3 regions of the Leifsonia sp. Root1293 genome follow, and region 2 is predicted to be linked to each of the others. Evidence: predicted binding sites of a transcription regulator. Region 2 holds the regulator's gene; each other region holds the start of a gene.

Region 1 (3,270 bases), on a different contig from region 2:
GCCTGCCAGGAGCGGCGCAGTGATGCGGCGCAGGAGGCCGGGCATCGAGCGCCGAGTTGATGTGGTGGTGGTGGTGATCGCGGCGGTGAGGCTGCGGGTGGTGCGCTCCGGCATGCGGGGCCTTTCGACACTGAAATGGCTGGAATCGGATACGCGAGGGGCATCCCTGCGAAAACCTAGCGAGGAATCGTCGGGTATGTCAACGTTGTCCTACCGATTCGGGGGACAAGAAGGGTCCATTCTTCCGTTCCATCGCGGTTCTCGACGTGCGAATGCGCGGGAATGAGCGCGTTCGTATGTCAACGCTGTCCTATGGCGGATCGTGCCCGCTATCCTGACGGGATGACGTCGACACCCCATCGCTCCCGAGCGACCATGAGCGACGTCGCCGCCGCGTCGGGCGTGAGCCTGAAAACGGTGTCGCGGGTGGTGAACGGCGTCGGCTACGTGAGCGCCGAAACTCTCGAGACCGTGCAGGCGGCGATCGAACAGCTCGGCTTCCGTCGCAATGAGTTCGCGCGACAGTTGCGGCAGGGCACCACAGCCACCATCGGGCTCGTGCTCGAAGACGTGGCTGACCCGTTCTACTCGGTGCTCACGCGCGCCGTCGAAGACGTGGCGCTGGCCCAGGACTACCTGCTGCTGTCGGCGTCATCAGCCGAGGATGCAGCGCGCTCTCGACGCATCATCGAGTCCTTCTCGTCACGTGGCGCCGACGGACTCATCATCGCACCCGCCCGCGGCACCGATCCGGCGTTCCTGCAGGCCGAGCTCGATGCCGGCTGCTCGATGGTCTTCGTCGACAGGCCGGTTCCCGGCATCCGTGCCGACACCGTGCTCGCTGAGAATCGTGGAGGCGCCGCCCGAGGCGCTGCCCATCTCCTCGCCCACGGTCATCGCCGCATCGCATTCTTCGGGGATGCTGCCTCGGTCTACACCGCCACGGAACGCCTCGCCGGCTACCGCGACGCCTTGGCGGCCGCCGACGTCGAGGTCGACGACGAGCTCATCGTGATGGCGGTTCCGCACGCAGACGCGAACGCCGTGGTGATCGACGCGGTGCTCGACCTGGACGACCCGCCCACGGCGATCTTCGCGGGCAACAACCGGTGGAGCGTGCTGCTGCTTCGCCACCTGAGGGCTCGCGGCATCCGTCCCCTTCCGGCATTCCTCGGCTTCGACGATTTCGAGCTCAGCGATGTGCTCGACCCCGGCATCACCGTGATCGCGCAGGACCCGGCCGCCATGGGCCAGCTCGCCGCAGAACTGTTGCTGCGCAGGGTCTCGGGCGACGACCGCCCGACCCAGCACATCCAGCTCGAGACCCGCCTGATCGAGCGAGGCTCCGGGGAGATTCCGGGCCCGTTCAGCGCTCGCTGAGGCGCGCAGAAGCGCGCTGTATCCCGGCGATTTTCACCATTTTCACAGCCATCGGCTGCTTGGCACTCTCCATCGTCGAGTGCTAATATTTTCGTAGTTGAGTCGATGAGGCTCAACTACAGATTCATCGTCGAACACATCCGAGAGGAGCACACCATGGCTATGACCTGGGACCCGTTCCGTGACCTTGACCGCCTCGCAGCGAGCATGCTCGACTCCCGTCAGGGACCCCGGCTGATGCCGATCGACCTGCACCGCGACGGCGACCACTACGTTCTCTCCGCCGACCTGCCCGGCGTCGATCCGGAGTCGATCGACGTCGACATCGACGGCCAGCTGCTCACGGTGCGCGCCGAGCGCACTCTGGGCACCGGGGACGACGTGCAGTGGCTCGCCCACGAGCGCCCCGCTGGTTCGTTCCTCCGCCAGCTCACCATCGGTGATGGCATCGACTCGTCGAACATCAGCGCCCACTACGACAACGGCGTGCTGAGCGTCATCATCCCGGTGTCCGAGCGGGCGAAGCCGCGCAAGGTCTCGGTGCAGTCCAACATGGCTGCATCAGGACACGAGGTGACGGCGTCGAGCAACGCGAGCTGACACGTCGAAAAGAGCACGCGTCGAGAACAGCAGAGAAGAGAAGTGAAGGTCCGCGCCCTGCAGAGGGCGCGGACCTTCTGCGTCGTCAGCCGAGGCCGCCTATTGACCGCGGCCGGTGGCCTGCTGCAGTCTCTCGATCTCGACGGATGCCTGCGCCTTCGTGAGGTCGGTCGGCAGCTCCTCGCCGGCTTCGCGGGCCAGGGTGTCGAGGTAGCTGGCCTGCGCGGCGGTCATCGGCTCGTCGCCGGTCACCCACTCGGCCGGATCCTTGCTGGCCGGATTGGCGTCGTCATCGCCGCGGCCGCCCAGGGTGTCGGCGAGGTCTGAGGAATCCGCGACATCGGGGTCTGTCGCGAGCTGCTCGCTCGAGGTCTGAGCGCTGGGGATCTGATCGCTCATGGTCTGGTCGGTCACGGTCTCTTCGTTCGAGTTCTGGTCGTTCATGAGGCGATGGTAGGCGCCATCGGCGGCGACATCCGAGTAACGGACGACGGGTTGACAACAGCTCGGAGAGTGCGCACGGGATTCCCGCGGGCCGCGCCTCTTGCCGGTGTCGGCGGGTGGTGGTCTTATGGTTCCCATGCAGCACGCAACGTCAGCGGATGGCACACCGATCGCATTCAACACGACCGGGGATGGGCCGCCCGTGCTCATCGTCGGTGGAGCCTTCTCGACGGCGGAGGCCGGTGAGCCACTGGCGGCGGCGCTCGCGTCGGCGGGCTATCAGGGAGTCACGGTCGATCGCCGGGCGCGCGGCGACAGCGGTGACACGACGCCGTACGCGCCCGAGCGAGAAGCCGAAGACCTCGCGGCCGTGATCAGCGCAGTCGGAGGCGAGGCCTCCGTTCTCGGGCACTCGTCCGGAGCGGTGCTCGCACTCTTCGCAGCCGGTCAGGGGGTTCCGATCAGGCACCTGTTCCTGTCGGAGCCGCCGTTCCACTTCGGCGAGGGCGAGCCGGCCGACGACCTGCCGGATCGACTGCAGACGCTGGTCATCGACGGCAGACCGGAGGATGCGGTCACGCTCTTCCAGCTCGAGGGCATCGGGTTGGCCGAGCCGATGGTCGAGCAGATCAAGGCGAGCCCGATGTTCGCAACACTCGTTCCGCTGGCCCAGTCCACGGTCTACGACGCCATCCTCACGGCTGCGGTCTCGACGCCGACCGACGCCATGACCTCGGTGAGTGCCCCGGTCACCGTCCTGCGCGGCGAGCCGACCTTCCCCATGCTGGTGCGCGCGGCCGGGCTGCTGGCCGAGGCGATTCCGGATGCCGAACTCGTCGTCGTGCC
Region 2 (3,270 bases):
CAGAGGTCACGGCCAGCCGGCGAGACCCGCCTGCTCCTCACGGGCGCCCTCGCGCTGGCGACGGCGTTCATCGTGTTCGACAAGGTGGGCTCTCCCCAGTACATGCTGTGGCTCGCGCCCATCGTGGTGGTCGGCATCGCACAGCTCGGACGAGCCTGGAGGGTTCCGGCCGTCCTGCTGACGGTGATCGCCGCTGCCACCACACTGGTGTTCCCGCTGTTCTACCTCGAGCTCATCGATCTGGATCCGTGGGCCGCGTCCGTGCTCGGCGTGCGCAACCTGCTGCTCGTCGTGCTGCTCGGATGGACCGTGAGGGAGCTCTGGCGCATCGGCAGGGCGGGCGGTGTCACTGAGGCCGGTGTCGCTGAAGCCCGTGTCACTGAGCCCCGAGTCGCCAGGCCCCGTCTCGACGCGACCCGAACAGGCAGGGTCACAGGCGGGTCGAGACCGTCACGGTGAACTTGTCGTTGCGCGCCACCTGACGGGTGGGCCCGACGAGGCTGGTGAGCGCCGATCGATAGCCGAGGTGCGTGTTCCAGACCGTCCAGAGCTCGCCCCCGGGCGCCAGCACTCGTCCGGCGTCGGCGAACAGCTTGTGCGCGAGGCCGGTGTGCACTGTGGCGCCGATGTGGAACGGCGGGTTGAGCACGATGAACTCGGCGCTGGCATCGGCCTGCCGGCTGAGCCCGTCGTCGCGCACGACGCTAACGCGGTCGGCGACGCCGTTGGCCTCTGCGGTCTCGCGGGTCGATGCCACGGCAGCCGAGGACTGGTCGGTCGCGATGACACGGATTTCGGGGCGGCGGAGCGCCAGCGCTGTGCCCAGCACCCCCGTGCCGCATCCGAGGTCGATCACGCTCGTGGCATCCGGTGCAGCCTGACCCAGGTGGCCGAGCAGCATCCGCGTTCCCATGTCGACGGATGCCCCGGCGAAGGCGGCAGCGTGGGCCACGATCTCGAGGTCGAGGGCGTCGTCGTGACTGCGGCGCGGCCAGCGGGGCGGCGCCGGCGGGGTGCCCTCGGCGCTCCGGCGGAGCTCCGTGGCGAGCAGCACGCGCGACTTCTGGCGCGCGAGACTCACGTCGACGCGGCCGAAATGGCGCAGCAGCACATCGTTCTGCGCGGGTGTCATGTGCTTGAGGCGACCGCCGGCCACGACGCGCACGTCGGGTTCGGCGAAGCGCGCGATGGCCTCCGCGATCTCGTCGAGGGCGTCGAGGCCGCGCGGCAGCCGCAGCAGCACGATGGAGGCGCCGCTCAGCAGCTGCTCGTCGAGTCCGTGCGCGGAGTAGACGTCGGCGAGGTCGGCGGCGGTCGCGTTGTTGGCCAGAGCCAGTTCGCCCGAGAGGTCATCCTGGTGGGTGCGGATGCCCGTCACCTCGTAGAGCGCCGCGGCACCGAGGGTGAGCGCTCCGTAGTCGTCGCCGATGACCACGACGGATCCGGGTGCTGCGTCGAGCAGCGCCGGGCCGGCCTCGTCGATGATGAGCCTGTCGGCCGCGTCGGAGGCGAACAGGTTCGGCGCCTCGACGTCGGGGAACCGGCGGAGGGACTCGAACTCGAACATGTGCCAAGGCTACGCGCCCGAGCGCTCCCGCTGGTCGAGTAGTGCCCGAGCGGAGCGAGGTCACGTATCGAGACCACCGTTCGGATTCGCGGAGTGATCTCGATACGCCTGCTCGCTTCGCTCGCGGGCTACTCGATCAGCGGGGCCCGCCTGCTCGCTGCGCTCGCGGGACTACTCGCTCTGCTCCAGCGGCCGCCAGACCACGAGTTGGGTGGAGCGCCGCACGCGGGTTCCGGCCTTCAACGAGATGACGTCGCCCTTCGACCCCGCGGCGAACACCCGACGCCCCGGACGCTGGAGCATCTCATCGGCGAGTGCCGCTTCGAGTTCGTGCACCCGTTCGGTGAGGGTGACGACCTGGTTCTCCAGTTCGAGCACCCGCTTGATGCCCTCGAGGCTCACTCCCTCGGCGCTCAGCCGGGCGATCTCGCGCAGCTGGACGACATCGTGCATCGAGTAGCGACGTGACTGGCCCGAGGTGCGCGACGGAGACACCAGTCCGAGCCTGTCGTACTGACGCAGGGTCTGCGGATGCATGCCGGCGAGCTCGGCGGCAACCGAGATGCCGAAGATGGCGCTGTGCTCATTCATCCGCAGACCGCCCGTCAACCCCGGGCTCGCGCCAGCAACTCGTCACGCGGATTCTCCGAGGGGAGAGCGGCGGCGAGAGCTTCGACGGCCTCCTGCGCCTCCTTGGAGAGGTGCGACGGCACGGCGATCTGCACGACGGCGAGAAGGTCGCCCGTGCCCTTCGTCGTGGAGACGCCACGACCCTTCACGCGCAGCACACGGCCGCCGGGGGTTCCCGGAGCCACGCGCAGCTTCACGATGTCCCCACCGAGGGTCGGCACCTCGATCGTGGCGCCGAGGGCGGCCTCCACGAAGGTCACGGGCACCGTCACGCGGAGGTTGAGGCCGTCGCGCTCGAAGACGGGGTGCTTGCGCACGGCGACCGTGAGGATGAGGTCACCGGCCGCCCCGCCGTCGGGCGACGGCTCGCCCTTGCCGCGCAGCCGGATCTTCTGCCCGTCGGAGACACCGGCCGGGATCTTGACCTTGATCTCCCGACCGGCCGATGTCTGCAGGGTGATGGTCTCGCCCGTGACAGCCGTCTGGAAGTCCAGGGTCGTCGACGCCGAGACGTCGCGTCCGGGCGTCGGGCCGCCGAAGCCGCGATACCCGCCGGTCGACTGTCCGAACCGGCCACCCTGACCACCGAACATGCCGCCCAGCAGGTCGTCGAACTGGGTCTGCTGACTGTACTGCTGACCGCGCGCTCCACCGCCGAACATGCCGCCGAAGACGTCCTCGAAGCCACCCTGACCGCCGGCGCCTCCTGCTGTGAAGCGGGCACCGCCGCCCATCGCGCGCACGGCGTCGTACTCCTTGCGCTGCTCGGGGTCGGAGAGCACCGAGTTCGCCTCGCTGATCTCCTTGAACTTCGCCTCCGCCGCAGCGTTCCCCGGGTTGGAATCGGGGTGGTACTTGCGGGCGAGCTTGCGGTAGGTCTTCTTCAGGTCGGCCTGCGTCACATCCTTCGAGACGCCGAGAACCTTGTAGAAGTCCTTGTCGAACCAGTCCTGGCTGGCCATCTGGCTCCCTTCTGAGGTTCTGGGCCTAGGCCGGAACCTTCACGACGACCTTGGCCGCGCGAAGCATGGAGGAACCCAGGTAGTAGCCGGTCTCGACGACGTCGGCGACAG
Region 3 (3,270 bases), 730 kb from region 2:
GTTGTTCTGCGCGGTCGGCTGACCGTTCATCTGGAGGATGCCGCAGCCTTCCCGCCCGATCATGCCGCGCAGCAGATGCAGGTTGTTGACCTGGCATGCGGATGCCGTGGCCTGGGCGGCCTGGTAGAAGCCCTGCAACACCGTGGAGAGGACGCGCGTGCTCGTTCCGAAGATCTCGGCTGCGCGGCGGATGTCGTCCGCGCTCACACCGCAGGTCTCTGCGGCACGTTCCGGAGTCCACTCCGCGACGACGGAGCGCACCTCATCGAGCCCGATCGTGTGCTCGGCGATGAAGGCGTCGTCGACCCAGCCGTGCGTCAGCAGCTCGTTCACGAGGGCGTGCATGAGCGCCAGATTGGTGCCGGGAAGCACGGGCAGGTGAACGTCGGCGCGGCGAGCGACCGGCGTCATCCGCGGGTCGACCACCACGAGCTTCGGTGGGTGCTCGCCGTCGAGTCGATCGAGCACGCGGGCCCAGAGCACCGTCTGCGTCGCCGCCATGTTGTGCCCGAACAGGAACAGGGCGTCGCAGTCGTCGATGTCCTCGTAGCAGCCCGGCTGGCCGTCGGCGCCGAAGGTCTCCTTCAGGGCCGTCGCCGCTGTCGCAGTGCAGAGCCTGGTGTTGCCGTCCATGTGCGGGGTTCCGATGCCGGCCTTGCCGATGACGGCGAGTGCGTAGTACTCCTCGAGGAAGAGCTGGCCGCTGGTGTAGAAGCCGTGCGAGAGCGGGCCCGCGCTCTCCAGCAGCGAACTGCTGCGCTCGACGATGGCCTGCATCGCCTCGTCCCAGCTCGCGGGTTGCAGCTCGCCGTTCCTGCGGATCAGCGGCTGGGTCAGCCGATCCGGATTGTCCATGCCCTGCCAGCTGGCGAGGAGACCTTTCGGTCCGAGCCTGCCCCTGTTGATCGAGTCATCGGCTCGGCCCCGGATGCCGACCATGCGGCCGTCCTTGACGGCGATGTCGCAGCCGCATCCGTTGCTGCACAGCACGCAGGCCGACTGCACCCAGCGGTCGACATCCGCTTCCTCGATCCCCTCGGCGAACTGGGTGTCGACGCGCACGGGCCAGCTCGTCAGGATGTCGTGCGGCGTGCGCCGACCCCAGACGTCCGTCGTGCGGTCGGTCTCTGCTGCACATCGGGCGTGGGCGCGTTCATCGATCCTCATGGCGCGAAGCTACGCTCGCCTCCACACGGCGAGAAGGGGCTTGCATTCGCGGGCTCGTTTCCCTGAGATGGGCGCCCGGTCGCGTGCGAACCCTGTTGCGTCAGCCCAGGGCGACGAGGAGGCTGAGGACAGCGAGCACCGCCACGACCGGTGTCATGGTGAAGCGCTCCGGCCTGCTGCGCGAGATCGCGTTCATCGGGATTCCCAGCACGAAGTAGCCGAACGCCACCCACATGCCGATGGTCGACACCACGTCGGGAACGACATCGACGACGGAGGCGCGATCCAGCGCCAGGATGCCGATCACCGCGTAGATGACGATGGCCACAGCGCTGCCGATGCGCAGCTTCGCGGGGAGTACTCGGTGCTGTCCGCCCCAGGCGAAGCGACCGATGGGCGCACCGAGGATCAAGGCGAGCTGGAACACGGCGAGCGCACCGAGGATGACGCAGAGGGCGATGGCGGCAGCGGGCATGGGGCGATCCTATGGGCGGGCGGGAGATGCCTCGCGCAGGTCCCCGTCCGCGTCGATTCCCGCGTCGCCGAGCAATCTCGAATGATGCGGGAATACCCACGCCCCCTCCGCGTTGAAGTTGAGTGCAAGGCACTCAAGTTTCATCCAGGAGGTCCCGTGCCCGACGATTTCACACCCCAGAACGGCGATTCCGGCAACTCGTTCGACGAGTTCCTGGCCCGCTACCTCGATGGCGAGCGCGCCCGCGCGAACACGCCTCGATCGATCGACCTGAGCCGGTTCCTGACCGCGCGCACGCAGGAGATCCTGCAGCAGGCAGGTCGGTTCGCGCTCGAGCGCGGCCAGAACGAGCTCGACGCACTCCACATCCTGCGCATCATCATCGCGGAGGATGCCGCCAAGGACGCCGTCAGGCGGCTCGGAGTCGACCCATCCGCCATCGCCACGGCCGCCGAGAAGCGGCTGCCGCAGGCGTCGGGTGAGGCATCCGTCAACGCGGCGACCATCACGAACTCGGCCCAGCGCGCCCTGTTCCACGCCTACCAGGTGGCTCGCGCCTCAGGGTCCACCTACATCGAGCCGGAGCACCTGTTCTTCGCGCTCGTGCTCAACCAGGACACGCCCGCCGGCCAGGTGCTGGCGAACGCCGGCGTCACCGCCGATGCCCTCACCCAGGGCATGCGCGAGACCGTCGGAGACGAGACCGGCTTCGACGGCACGGATGCCGAGGGTGGCGCGGCCGCGGAGTCCGACACCCCGATGCTCGACAAGTTCGGCACCGACCTCACCGCCCTCGCCGAGGGTGGGGAGCTCGACCCCGTGATCGGGCGCTCAGACGAGATCGAGCAGACCATCGAGATCCTCAGCCGTCGTACCAAGAACAACCCCGTGCTGGTCGGCGAGGCCGGCGTCGGCAAGACCGCGATCGTCGAGGGTCTCGCCAGCGCGATCGTCGAGGGCAGTGTTCCCGAGCAGCTGCGCGACAAGCGCGTCATCTCCCTCGACCTGCCCGCGATGCTGGCAGGAACCCGCTACCGCGGTGACTTCGAGGAGCGCCTCACCAAGACCATGGACGAGATCGCGGCCCACAAGACCGAGATCATCGTGTTCATCGACGAGGTGCACAGCGTGGTCGGAGCCGGTGGAGCGGGCGAAGGCATGGACGCAGGCAACATCCTGAAGCCCCGCCTCGCGCGTGGAGAGCTGCACCTCATCGGTGCGACCACGCTGAAGGAGTACCGCACCATCGAGAAGGACCCGGCCCTCGAGCGCCGCTTCCAGCCGGTGCGGGTTGGCGAGCCGTCCATCGAGGATGCCGTGCTCATCATGCACGGGCTCAAGCCGGCCTACGAGGAGCACCATGCTGTGAGCTACACGGATGCCGCCCTGCGCGCATCGGTCGAGCTCTCGGCGCGCTACCTCACCGACCGGGTGCTGCCCGACAAGGCGATCGACCTCATCGACCAGGCCGGAGCGCGTCTGCGCCTGCGCCTCGGGGCGAAGGTCGACGTGTCCGCCCTCCAGGCCCGGCTCGCCGAGCTCGAGGCGTCGAAGAACTCGGCCGTGAGCGCTGAGCACTACGAGGAGGCGTCGCGGATCCGCGACGAGATCTCGGCAGTGCAGGTCAA

The links. Region 2 encodes HspR, which represses chaperone genes until heat shock. Its sites were predicted from a motif close to AAGTTGAGTCNNNNNGACTCAACTT; they were not measured.
Region 1: the regulator HspR is predicted to act here: its motif matches at 1,475-1,499, upstream of ASC59_RS10910 (Hsp20/alpha crystallin family protein).
Region 3: the regulator HspR is predicted to act here: its motif matches at 1,758-1,782, upstream of ASC59_RS15840 (ATP-dependent Clp protease ATP-binding subunit).

What each region holds. Positions count from the first base shown of each region.
Region 1 is NZ_LMEH01000001.1:2,296,091-2,299,360, reverse strand. It holds gene ASC59_RS10920 (GH92 family glycosyl hydrolase) at 1-114, opposite strand, end outside; gene ASC59_RS10915 (LacI family DNA-binding transcriptional regulator) at 343-1,380, shown strand; gene ASC59_RS10910 (Hsp20/alpha crystallin family protein) at 1,537-1,980, shown strand; gene ASC59_RS10905 (DUF3072 domain-containing protein) at 2,080-2,379, opposite strand; gene ASC59_RS10900 (alpha/beta fold hydrolase) at 2,561-3,270, shown strand, end outside.
Region 2 is NZ_LMEH01000002.1:117,655-120,924, forward strand. It holds gene ASC59_RS12370 (glycosyltransferase 87 family protein) at 1-459, shown strand, start outside; gene ASC59_RS12375 (class I SAM-dependent methyltransferase) at 431-1,567, opposite strand; gene ASC59_RS12380 (heat shock protein transcriptional repressor HspR) at 1,739-2,158, opposite strand; gene ASC59_RS12385 (DnaJ C-terminal domain-containing protein) at 2,173-3,159, opposite strand; gene ASC59_RS12390 (nucleotide exchange factor GrpE) at 3,185-3,270, opposite strand, start outside.
Region 3 is NZ_LMEH01000002.1:850,638-853,907, forward strand. It holds gene ASC59_RS15830 (molybdopterin oxidoreductase family protein) at 1-1,167, opposite strand, end outside; gene ASC59_RS15835 (hypothetical protein) at 1,268-1,642, opposite strand; gene ASC59_RS15840 (ATP-dependent Clp protease ATP-binding subunit) at 1,799-3,270, shown strand, end outside.